Regions from separate parts of the Acetobacterium sp. UBA5834 genome, predicted to be linked through region 4. Evidence: riboswitches for the same ligand, from Rfam matches in the RefSeq annotation. Region 4 holds a riboswitch; each other region holds the start of a gene.
What was found. Region 4 has a riboswitch for cobalamin ahead of thiC (phosphomethylpyrimidine synthase ThiC). Riboswitches for the same ligand answer to the same signal wherever they lie in the genome.
Positions count from the first base shown of each region.

Region 1: another riboswitch for cobalamin. It lies ahead of B3F51_RS02725 (alcohol dehydrogenase catalytic domain-containing protein); the one in region 4 lies ahead of thiC (phosphomethylpyrimidine synthase ThiC).
Region 2: another riboswitch for cobalamin. It lies ahead of B3F51_RS04765 (ABC transporter substrate-binding protein); the one in region 4 lies ahead of thiC (phosphomethylpyrimidine synthase ThiC).
Region 3: another riboswitch for cobalamin. It lies ahead of B3F51_RS04715 (type 1 glutamine amidotransferase); the one in region 4 lies ahead of thiC (phosphomethylpyrimidine synthase ThiC).

Region 1 is NZ_DJGY01000012.1:48,834-51,934, reverse strand. Features, by position in the region: gene trpD (anthranilate phosphoribosyltransferase) at 1-374, opposite strand, end outside; gene B3F51_RS02725 (alcohol dehydrogenase catalytic domain-containing protein) at 449-1,480, opposite strand; cobalamin riboswitch at 1,598-1,773, opposite strand; gene B3F51_RS02720 (tocopherol cyclase family protein) at 1,861-2,838, opposite strand; gene B3F51_RS02715 (DUF92 domain-containing protein) at 2,881-3,101, opposite strand, start outside.
Region 2 is NZ_DJGY01000020.1:102,771-105,871, forward strand. Features, by position in the region: gene B3F51_RS04760 (FecCD family ABC transporter permease) at 1-397, opposite strand, end outside; gene B3F51_RS04765 (ABC transporter substrate-binding protein) at 492-1,448, opposite strand; cobalamin riboswitch at 1,555-1,747, opposite strand; gene B3F51_RS04770 (sugar phosphate isomerase/epimerase family protein) at 1,753-2,547, opposite strand; gene B3F51_RS04775 (hypothetical protein) at 2,677-3,101, shown strand, end outside.
Region 3 is NZ_DJGY01000020.1:92,097-95,197, forward strand. Features, by position in the region: gene B3F51_RS04705 (hypothetical protein) at 1-3, opposite strand, end outside; gene B3F51_RS04710 (creatininase family protein) at 57-818, opposite strand; gene B3F51_RS04715 (type 1 glutamine amidotransferase) at 1,083-1,796, opposite strand; cobalamin riboswitch at 2,277-2,465, opposite strand; gene cbiT (precorrin-6Y C5,15-methyltransferase (decarboxylating) subunit CbiT) at 2,671-3,101, opposite strand, start outside.
Region 4 is NZ_DJGY01000060.1:87,209-90,309, reverse strand. Features, by position in the region: gene bzaB (B12 lower ligand biosynthesis ThiC-like protein BzaB) at 1-441, opposite strand, end outside; gene thiC (phosphomethylpyrimidine synthase ThiC) at 438-1,745, opposite strand; cobalamin riboswitch at 1,840-2,019, opposite strand; gene B3F51_RS11980 (NfeD family protein) at 2,153-2,608, shown strand; gene B3F51_RS11975 (SPFH domain-containing protein) at 2,624-3,101, shown strand, end outside.

The DNA.
Region 1 (3,101 bases), on a different contig from region 4:
GAGGTCAAGGCCCGGGAACCGTGTTTAGCCATGGGGATTCCGGCGGCGGCAATAATCGATGCCACGGTGCTGATATTGAAGGTTTTAAAACTATCCATCCCGGTGCCGCAGTTATCCACAATCGGAAACTCAGTGACCGGTTCCACCTTAAAGGTATCCACTTCATAAATCGCTTCAAAACTTCCGGCCACTTCTGCCGGGGTTGCCCCTTTCGCACTGAGGGCCGCTAAAAAAGCGCCCTGTTGCATGGCTGTTTGCTTATCACTTAATATTTCCATGAACATTTCTTTGGAATCATCTTTTGACAGGTTTTCCTTATTGATCAGCTGGGTAATCACCTGACCATAATCTTTCATGCTGATTGTTTTTTCCATTTAATTGCTCCTTTAATTTTTCTTTCTTATTTATTAATTCACTACTGCTTCGATCTCACTTTGACAGACGGCCATCACTTCATCACCACAATGGTTGAATAACCATCGCTGTTTCTAATATAGTCCATTCCCCGTTCCAGTTCTTCCAGTTTGACCCGATGAGAAATAAGTGGCCGGACATCAATTTTTCTTGATTCAAGCAGGGTTTTGGCCTTTTGACTATGCTTAACACTGCAGCCATAAGATCCGACTACGGTAATTTCCTTGTAGTGAATCCGGTTGATGTCCAGTTGGAAGTCTTCATTGCGGCTTAGTCCACTGAAATAACCGAACGTTCCCTGTTTTCTGAGGATTTCCAGGGCCAGATCAAAGGCCTCTGGCCCTGGACAGCAGGGGATTACTCCGTCGACTCCATGACCATTGCTGCAACTCTTTAACTGATCGAGCAGATCTGGCTCATCGCCGCTAAAAACGGCATCAAATCCCAAGGCTTTGCCACGGTCACGACGCTCTTCATTGGCTTCGATCAGGATCATATTTTGGATTCCTTCCGCTTTCGCCACAAACAGGTTAAGCAGGCCCAAACGGCCGCCACCGATAATGACCAGCGCCGCTTTCCGGTTCAACTGAAGGCGATCCTGAATGTTGACACAACAGGCCAGTGGTTCAATAAACGATATTTCTTCATAAGCCAGATCATCATTCCGAATCAGATTGACAATCTTGGATTTGATCGCCTGCTTATCAATTCTGATCACTTCCTGAAAACCGCCATCAAAATTAAAGCCCAAAATCTTAATCTGATCACAGAGATTATCCTGACCACTTTTACAATAATCACAGACCCCACAGGAAATCCCCGGATGAACGTGCACCCGTTGGCCCACCTGATGACCAATAACTTTTTTGCCTCGGGCAATGATCTCACCGGCAATTTCATGTCCCAAAACCCGGGGATAAACCAGATCCCGTTGGCCCATGGTGGCACATTTTAAATCAGTTCGGCAAATATTGCAGGCTCTGACCTTAACAAGCATCTCGCCATCACCGCAGACCGGCATGTCCTTATCTTTTATCACCAATTCCCCCGGTTTTTCCAATACCACTGCTTTCAATACGTCCCTCTCTTATTTTTTATTCTCTGGTCACTGTTTACAAAACCTATCAAACCCTTTTTAAACAAAAAAAAGCTACGCCAACAAAGCGTAGACTTTCCACATCTCTCATCATCTAATTCTCCGGCAGGTCTTCTGACTCATGATCATCACCTCTGTCGCCTTCCCATTTTTTAAACAGTGGCATCTTGACAGAAATTCCCAATTTACAGCGGCGGGCCCGTATAAGCTTCTCACTTATTTTCCTATTCTCCCCGAGGGGCACCTGAAAATGATTATTTAATTTGGCTTATTATATCATACTTGCAATCCCCAATAAAACACCTTTTTGGCAACTTCAATAAATGATTCTGCCTGACAATGGGTTTTATTTATTCGGATTCTTGCTTCACTGCAACCCCTTCCTCCAGACAGATCTCCATCCCCGCATCGCTGCTGATGCTCTCAAAGATGACATCGCCCTGATTGTTTGTTAAACGCAGCCAAACCTTGGCCGTAATACTCTCGACAATCTCGCGATCCATCAGTCCATCCACCGGTGCCCGCAGCCGACCGCCACTGGCCATCTGCGCTTTAAAAGCGAGGGCCCCATTCGGACCTTCAAGTTCCCCAGCGCAGGTTCCCTTTGTGGTATCAACTTCCCATTTCTCCAGCCGGGAAAAATTATAGGTAGCAAAACGCCGGGTAATCCCGTTAAAATCAGTGAAGTAAGCAAAGAAACCGGGAAACGCCATCCCTAAAAAAGGAATATTCGCCCGTGAAAAGACAAATGATGCATTTCCCCCATCAAAATGACTGGCCTGAAGCCAGAGATAGGTTTTGGGAAAAGATCGACCATAATCTTTTTCAATATAACCGACCCCACCATTAAAATCGAGAATCTCGCCATCCAGCTCAATATCACCCTTTATTTCATGATATAAATGGATAATAGCGTGGTAGCATTCCATAAAGGGCAGTATACCAAAGGGCCCCATGATCCCCGGGTGCCTTAAACCCTTGGGAAAGGGATGGCTATTGTGAAAGGTCAACCGCCCTTTGATACTGCCTTCCGCCGTTCCGACATTTAGCGATAACCCCTGGGCGTTAAAACTATTATTCTCAATTTCCACATCAAACCGATCCGTTTTGGCATTGAACTCGGGATAGGGAAAATGATGATACCAGGTTTTTCCGGTGACAGCATTGATGACCTGGATAAAAGCCTGCCGGTTCCCCTGGGGATCGATGGCCATTCCCGGAATAATGGCAATGGCATGTTTGCGATCGGCGCTGATACATTTAAAATACCAGCCTTCAAAATAGCGGCGTTTTTTGTTTTTTCCCTGAAAATAAGCCTGCTTAATCATCAATCTTTTCCTTTCCTCAAAACGATTTCCCCATCCCGGCCTTTACTGCAGCTGGACAAAAAGCAACACCAGGCTGGCGGCCAGCAATGAACTGGCAAAATTAACAAAGTCATTGTTGACAAAGGCCAGCCCGCTATAAAGCTGATTGGGTTTATTATTATCCACCGGTTTTTCGGTCAGCTCACCGGTTTCATGGCTGATATATTTGGCCTGGAAAGCAGCGCCCATAAAGCTATCCAGAACTGATCCCAACAGCCCACCAA
Region 2 (3,101 bases), on a different contig from region 4:
AAATCGCCGTACCATTCATTCCGAACAAACTGCTGGAAAAATTCATGACAATACCAATCGTCGCCCCCAGCGCCGCCCCGGAGGATACTCCTAAAATATAGGGGTCGGCCATCGGGTTTTTAAAAATGCCCTGGTAGGCGGCGCCACAGATAGCCAGCACTCCACCGGTAATAAAGGCCAAAATAATCCGGGGCAGACGGACATTCCAGATAATCGCAATGGCCCCGTCACTGATATTTTCCATCCCAAGATCGATATGAAAAATCTGATCCAATAGAATTTTATTGGCATCCCAAAAAGAAATCGATGCCACCCCCAATAAGGTACAGACGTAAATGATGATGATGCACATGGCAATGGACAGGATGATGCCATATTTCTTGACGGTATTCTTCATGTATTCTCCCACTAATCATTTTGTCTGTTCACCCCCTGAGTCTCTCTACTTAAGAAAACCAGGGGGCGAACAGCCTTCGCCCCATCAGACAAACTTATTTGGTAAATATTTCCGGATAAATGCTTTCGGCTATTAAGGCCATCCCCTCAATAATTCGGGGACCGGGCCGCTGAATCATATCACTTTCCGGGGTCAGGTATTCAAAGTAGATCAGTTGATCATTAATGATCGCATTGATCTTATCAAAACCAGCGGTGGCTTTAACATCCTCCGGTTTGGTATAAAGCGAAATATAAACATCCGGATTATCAGCAATGATTTCTTCGGTGCTGAGCTGCGGCCATTGTTCTGCTCCATCAGCGGCAATATTGACGGCGTTCAAATCGGTCAGCATCGAATCCAAAGTGGACCCGGGACCAGCGGTATAGAATTTTCCGATATCAAAGAAAACTGACTTTTGGGTTTTGGCAGTCTTCGCCTTTTCGATTAACGCTTCTCGGTCAGCTTGCATTTTTTTAACTATTTCAGTCGCTTTGTCGTTGGCATTGGTGACCTCGCCAGCCTGAACAATATTGGCCAGGACGCCGTCAATATTGGCAGCATTAAAGGTAATTACCTTGGCGCCAGTGGCTTCCAACTGTTGTTTGATATCATCGGAGACAAAATCCGAGGCCACCACAATATCCGGTGCCAACTCAATAATTTTTTCCAGGGTTGGTGCGTTAAAACTACCAATATCGGTCACGGCTAAAGCGGCTTCGGGGTAATCACAGTATTTGGTCCGTCCGACGACCTTGTCCCCCTGATCCAGGGCAAACAGGATTTCGGTTGTTGCCGGAGACAATGAGACGATCTTCTGGGGTTCTTTTTCAATGGTCACTGAATTACCGGCATTATCGGTTACCGTGACCGGGTAAGTAGTCGAGCCGCTTTTTGTTTCGACGCCTGATTCATCCGCTGTCGTTTTGCCTGGCTGACAGCCGGTAAAGGATACCATTAAAGCAATCACAGCAAGAATCACCAACCAATTTCGCATGCTTTTCTTTTTCATTTTCGTCCTTCTTTTTCTTTATTTTTTTGCATTTTTTTGCAAAAATAAATCCAGCTTCCTGTGGAGGCTGGATACTAAACAAACGGTTTAATCCTGTTCTTCCCACCGAAGAATATCAATGATTATGAGTGTCCTGACTTATGCATATTCTTGATTCTCACTTCCCATCCTTAAAGACAGTGGCACAAAAATCTCGTTGGCAATTACAGTAGCGGGGGCTGTAGAGGTCTTCCACCTCTTTCCTCATCACTTCTTTATTTATATTAGTGGCAGTGTATCATAGAATCGGCAACTTTTCAATTGATTATTTTTGCGGTGGTTTTTCATCATTTATGGCCAGACTCTCAAGCACCGCCCGGGCAAAATCAAGCGGTTCCTTTTCCCGCCAGTCTTCATTGGCCAGCACCTCGTAGGAAATGATCGTAATCGTTGGCACGGTCAGAATTTCGGCCATTACCTGATCTAAGGGAATGCTGCCTTCGCCGGGAATCCAGTGGCGGTCAGCCTTAAAATCATTGTCGGACAGGTGCAGGGCCTTAAGCCGGTCTTTATGCTTTTTTAGAATCCGGCCGCAGTTCTGTTCTTCCAGAAAATCGTGGGAGCTGTCATAGCACATCCCAAAGCGGGGGGCATTAATCTGATCGAGCAGATAACAAAGCAGATGCTGGCGGGAAACATTTTCCACCGCCAGATCGACATCGTATTTTTCGGCGGCATCAGCCAGCTCGGAGAAGAAGGCCAGGCCTTTATCGAGATCCGGCTCAAATTCATCGAGATCATTGGTGTGCATCACCATCGCCGGGATTTCAAAAGCCTGGCAATCTTTGAGATAATCTTTGAACATCTGCAGCTTGGGTTTTATCTCCATCCGGGAGGCGGTCCAGATGTCGCTGTAGCCGATAAAGGGGGCATGGATATTGGTGATCCCCAAACCGTTTTTTCGAACCAACTCTGGGAATTCTTCTTTTTTTAAGGCCCAGGGCTCAAACTCATCCTCCCAGGAAATCATCACCTCATCAAAACCGGCATCGGCAATGATTTTGATGCGGTCTTCAAATTTCATAAAATAGCCAAACCAGGAAAACATACTATACTTCATAATGGCCTCGCATTCTCAAATAAATTTAGGTCTTTTGCTGATATTTACCCGTGCTCTTCAAATCGCCACTCTGGTCATCTTTTAAAAACTGCGCTATAATATCTCTAATACTAAAATTGGAGCGTGTTCATGAAAAAATATTACAAAGGCATCTTGATCGGCATTGGCTTTATCGCCTTATCCGCCATTCTTTACTATTCGCATTTTTTGATTTTCAAGGATTCTCATCATATCTTTTTGTATCTGCTGGGCGACATTGCCTTTTTACCGATTGAAGTCTTATTGGTTTCGGTGATTTTTCATAAGGTCATTGAAGATAAGGATAAAAAAGAACGGCTCAAAAAAGTCAACATGGTACTCAGTGTTTTCTTCTCCGAGGCCGGTGTTGAACTGATGCAGTTCTTTTCCCGGGAAGATCAACACCTCCCAGATTTTCGCGAATTTCTGCTGATCAAACCGCAGTGGGATAACCGGGATTATAAAAACGCCCTGAAGAATCTGAAGGGGGTTCGCCATCATCTGAGTTTTTCCGGGCCCTGCCTTACGAATCTCAG
Region 3 (3,101 bases), on a different contig from region 4:
CATTACTTAACCACCTCTTTTCATTTTATCAGAACTATCCTTTTACCACCAAAAAACTAATACTCCCAACCCCGGCTATTCATTTCTTCAATGGCGCTGGCCACCAAATCGACAAAGATCTCAAGCATTTGCTCGCCTTTTTTTATGCTGGCTTTTGTGGGGTCGCCAGTGGCCCCAGTGGCCGTGAGTTCCTTGATATCCCAGATAATGTCAACCTTTTCATTGATCTTAATGACATTTTCCGGTACCTGGGATACCGCATCTTCCAGCTTGACCAGTTCCGGGCGTAGCGCCATCATAATCGAGGTTTCGCCTTCACCGCCATGGCCCAGTCCGTTCCAGACTTCAAAGCGGTCACCCATAATCGGGCCAACCTTGGTCCACCAATCCGGCAGATAAAGAAATTTTGCCTCGCGATGGCGATCCTTGACCTTATGGGCGGCTATTTCGAGCGCCGGAATATTACCGTCATGACCATTTAGAATATAAATGTGTTTGATGCCATTGTTAATCAGACTCTCAAAGATATCCTCGGCAATGGCAATCTCGGTTTCATAGCGCAAGGTGATTGACATCGGGTAAGAGTTATAATGAATCGAAGTCCCAAAGGGAACGCAGGGTAGCACTACCACATTGTTAAGCTTCTGCGCCACGCGTTTGGCCACCTCGGAGGGCACAAAAAAGTCCGGCCCCAGGCAGCAATGCCAGCCATGGCTCTCGCAGGATCCAAAGGTCACAATGGCGGTGACCTGATCGGCATTTTTTAACAGCTCCTGAACTTCCAGGGCGGTCATTTCGTTAAGCATTACCTTTTTCATTATAAAATTCCTTTCAATCAAATTGTTTCTTAGACTTTTGCACAAGTGCCGTGAGCTTCGCATTCAGTTTCGCACGAAACAATTTTTACACTGTACGTCGTACAGGCTATCGCCTGTTCGCCTACACGTTACAAAATTGTTTGTGGAAACTAAACGCAAAGCAATTTTTGATCAACTCTTTTGAATTTTAGAATTGCTTAAATAGATTCTGATTTATATTTACCCACTTTTTCACCAGTCAGTTGTTGTGAATAAAGATTTTTATTAAATCCGGTCAGCTTCAACCAGTAGTTTCAGCTGGTCTAAAAAAGCTGCCATCCAGAGATTGTCCTGAAGGATGTATTCCGGGTGGGCCATGACTTCCTCCGGCCGCTGTACAAAATCACTGGGGATCATTTCATCGCCGCAATTTTTAATCAGATCTTTAATAATTGCCTGGGTATTTTCCAGATGAAACTGAAAGCCAAAAACCCGTTTCTGGTAGACGAAGGCCTGGTTTTGACAGGCGGCACTGGCTGCAATGACGGTGGCCTCCGGCGGCAACTCGACAAAGGTGTCCCCATGCCAGTGAAACACGACTGGATTGTCCGGGAAAAAGGCAAACAGTGGCGATGCTTTGGCTTCTTCAAAAAACGTGATCGGAAACCAACCGATTTCTTTTTGCTTATTTTTCACGACCTTCCCGCCGATGATATCCGCAATCAACTGACTGCCGAGACACAGTCCTAGGACTACCTTGTTGGCTTCAATAGCGGCTTTAATGAATGCTTTTTCGGCCTTCAGCCAGGGGTATTCCGCTTCTTCATAAATGTTCATCGGCCCCCCCATCACCACCAGCCAATCAAAATCACTCACCTCCGGCAGCACTTCATCGTTATACAATTGTGTCGCAGTGACGGGATAATTGTTGGCTTGGGCCCATTTTAGAATACTGCCGGGATTTTCAAAGGCGACGTGCTGTAAATAGTGAATTCTCATCTGTGACCTTCCTATCTGAATAGTTATCAGTATTTTTTATAGCAAGTATACCATTTTCGGCGCTTTTTCAAAAATATTTTTTATTAAAAGAAATCCATTCCAATAAAAAAAGCGCATCCATAAGAAAATGCACTTCTTTTATTGGTGCTCAAATTTTTGGCCAGAAAAATCTAAGCAGAAATGAGGAATAAATTCTATCAAAAATGTAAATTAATGAAAGCAAGGTAAATTCGGGGATGTCACACACCATCCCCGAGGAAGGGTATTAAATACTGACTTGGAGATGTCCCTTTATTCGAAGAGATTCTAAAATTGGCTAGGAGAAAGTAACCAACTGCCGGAAATCACACACTTCCCGGTTCGCTTGCGATCGTCACCGACGGCAAGACGAAAAAAAATCCTTCTCCAACGGAGAAGGATAAAAGAATCATACTTACAAATCTAAATATAATGCTCTTAAAGTCCTCTAAATCGGAGGTTGTTAAGAAATCACTACAAACAGGTCTTCTGGCTTAACAATCAACTTTCCATCTCCCTTCCCGCTAATTTCTTAACAGTGGCTATGAGACGGTCATCATGTTTTACAGCTGCGATTACAGCAAAGGATTTACACCTTTTTCCCTTGAATATAGGACAAGTTCACTATTTAATTGAATTCATTCTACACGAAAAACTGCTGCTTGTCAATAGCAGTTTTTCTGCAATTCCGAAAGTGTCGCAAGCTTACCAATCAGTTTTGCACGAAACAATTTCTACACTGTACGGCGTACAGGCTATCGCCTGTTCGCCTACACGTTACAAAATTGTTTGTGAAAACTGCTTGGACGCAACCATTGTTCGTTTTATTGAGTTTCGTAAATACCGAAACGGTTGTTTAGTTCACGTCGCCAGTAATAATAAAAATCGGGTTGGCGGCCTTCAGCATCGTTAAACCACCGATGCCTTCGCCCCGGCTGATACCGACCTGAATCAGTTCGACATTGTCAAAATACTGATTCATCAGCGTGGTGGCCTGGGCGGCGTTCTCCAGGGTCACAAAGTTGGCAATGACCCGGCCGCCGGGGCCGGTATTGGCTTTACACCACTGAAAAAGGCTTTCCATATTCCCACCGGAACCGCCGATGATGACCCGATCTACCGGCTCTTTGATTTCAGCCAGCGCCTCGGGCGCCTTGCCGGGGATAATCACCACGTTATCGGCCTTAAAATGGTCTTTATTCTTTTGCACCAGCTCCAGGGCTGTTTGTTTGGCTTCCACGGCATAGACCTTGCCATTTTCGGCGGCATAAGCTGCTTCCATGGTCA
Region 4 (3,101 bases):
TTCAAACAAGTCGTCGGCGGTCATATTGACCATCAAGCCCCGTTTATCAGCCGCTTCTTTGGCCGCCTGATACACCGGCACACAGCCAGCGGCGATATTGGAATTACTTAAACTCAAGGTCCGCATCGTATCGATATCGGCACCCATACTTAAATCCATAAAGCCATGGGCACCGGCGGCTTCAATGATTTTGAGCTTTTTGACTTCCATTTCCATGTCATCGCGGTCACCGGAGGTGCCCATCAGACCGTTAACTTTGACGTCCAGTCCGCCGCCGATGCCGCAGATTTTAGAACGGTTGCGCAATTTATTTTTAGGAATGACAATCCGGCCAGCGGCTACTCCCGCCCGGATAAATTCCGGGGTGAAGCCTTCGCTAATCGCCACCATTTCCATTTCTTCGGTAATTTTACCCGCCCGCGCTTTTAACATTTGGGTCATCGTTCGTTCCTCACTTCCTGGTTTTCGTCTCGTAAATACTTGCCGACAATTTTCATGGCACAGAAGTCGCCGCACATGCTGCACTCGGAGGCGAAGTTGGTGCTGCGATCTTTCCAGACTTTTGTGGCAGTTTCGGTATCGATGGCCAGTTCCATCTGTCGGCCCCAGTTGAGTTCCCGCCGGGCGTGGGACATTTCCAGATCCCAGGCAATCGCCGCCGGATGACCTTTGCCGACATCACCGGCATGGGCGGCAATGCGGCTGGCCATCACGCCCAGATAGACATCTTCGGCACTGGGCATACCGATGTGTTCGGCCGGGGTCACATAGCAGAGAAAGTCCGCGCCATAATAGGCGGCAATCGCTCCGCCAATGGCACCAGTGACATGATCCATCCCGGCCCCGGAATCAGTGGGCAGACAACCAAAGACAAAGTAGGGTGCACCACCGCATAATTGTTTTTGTAATTGGACAGTCGTTTGAATCTGATCCAGCGGCACGTGGCCAGGACCTTTAACCATCACCTGAACGCCAGCCGCCCGGGCCTTTTTAACCAGGCCGCCGAGGATCACCAATTCATGAACCTGAGCGCCATCCAGTGAATCAGCGATACAGCCGGGACGCATGCCGTCGGCAAAACTCAGGACGACATCATATTTTTTACAGATTTCCAGGACCCGGTCATATTGGGTAAAGAAAGGATTTTCACAGTGGTTGTGAATCATCCAGCCGATCAGATGGGAGCCTCCATAACTTACCAGGGGATCAATCCGGCCTTCTTCTTTGGCGCGGTTGATCACGTCCATGGTGGTGCCGCAGTGCAGGGCTAAAAAGCTGACACCATCAGCAGCCTGTTTTTCCATCATCGCAAACATGTCGTCGGCGGTCATATCTAAAGCGGTACCGTATTTTTCCTGAGCCATGGCCAGGGTTTGATACAGGGGCAGGGTACCGACTGGCCGATCCACTGTAGCTAAGACTTTTTCACGCATTGCATCGATTGGGCCCCGGACACTTAAGTCCATCAGGGTATCGGCCTTGGCCTTAATGGCCTGGTCAATTTTAGCCATTTCACCGGCGATGGTGTCGTCAACTTCATACATCCCGACGCTGGCTGAGACCTTGGTAAACAGTCCTTTACCGACTGCCACCGGGTTGATATTGGGGCGGGCGCTTTTAAGAATAACGATTTCGCCAGCGGCCACTCCCTGGCGAATCAGCTCGGGATCGAGTCCTTCTTTTTCGGCCACATAAATCATTTCGGCGGTGATTTCACCCGCCCGTGCTTTTTCCAGAATTGTCATTGTTTCCTCCTGAATGATTGTTGGTATTTTAGCAAATAAAAAAGTCCACAGCAGTTATTATAAAAATAACCGCCATGAACTTTACCTTCGTTCATTCAGGATCGATCATAGGCAGGTCTCCTGACTTGGGGTTTTAGCGCTACGCCACACCTTCCCATTAAAAAACAGTGGTCTTTGTGGTTTGCTCCGCCCTTACAGTGATGGGTTCGTTCAGGACTCTCACCTGATTCCCTATTCTCCTTATTGCTAAGGCACCATATGCTCGCTTTTCGATTTACTTGTTTTTGATTATACAACCTAAAAAATAAATGTGCAAGAAAAAAATTAAAAAAATGATTTGGACAGTTGAGATAAAAAAAGAATCAAACTATGTTATAATAAATCAAATGAATGAGGGAGGTGAGAGGATGAATCTTGTTTTTATCTGGTTGATTTTGTTTATCGTTTTTCTGGTAGCTGAACTGGTTACAGCTGGGGCGTTGGTTTCAATCTGGTTTTGTGTGGGCTCTTTGGTGGCTTTAGTTGCTGCCTATTTTGGCGCGGCTTTCTGGGTGCAGATGATCGTTTTTTTTGTCGTTTCCATTGGTTTATTATTGGGTACAAAGCCGTTTTTAAAGAAACATCTGGATCCCAAAAAAATGGCGACCAATGCCGATCGGATACTTAAAAACCGGGGCATTGTTGAAGAAGAAATCAATAACCTCAAAGGTCAGGGGGCGGTCAAAATAGACGGGAAGTCCTGGTCAGCCCGAAATGTCGATGGTGAGGTTGTTATTCCGATTGGTGCTGAAGTGACTGTTGTGGGAATCGAAGGCGTTAAGGCCATGGTTCGGGCAGCTGAGAAAGAAACTATTTCAAAATAAAAGGAGGAAAAAAACATGTATGGACTCATTATTTTAGGTGTCATCTTTATCATTTTTATTGTTGTGATTATTGTCAATGCCAAGATTGTTCCTCAGGCCAATGCCTATGTAGTCGAACGGCTGGGAGCTTATCATTCTACCTGGGAAACCGGTTTTCATATTGCGATACCAATTCTAGACCGGATCTCCAAGCGAATCAGTTTAAAAGAGCGGGTAGCCGATTTTCCACCACAACCGGTTATCACCAAAGATAACGTCACAATGCAAATTGACACGGTTATATATTTGCAGGTAACCGATCCCAAATTTTATATGTATGGGGTGGATAATCCCATGAAGGCAATTGAAAACTTAACGGCTACGACCCTTCGTAATATCATCGGAGATATGGAGCTTGATGCAACGCTCACCTCCCGAGATGTCATTAATACCAAGATGCGGGTGATTCTCGATGAAGCCACCGATCCCTGGGGGATTAAAATTAATCGGGTCG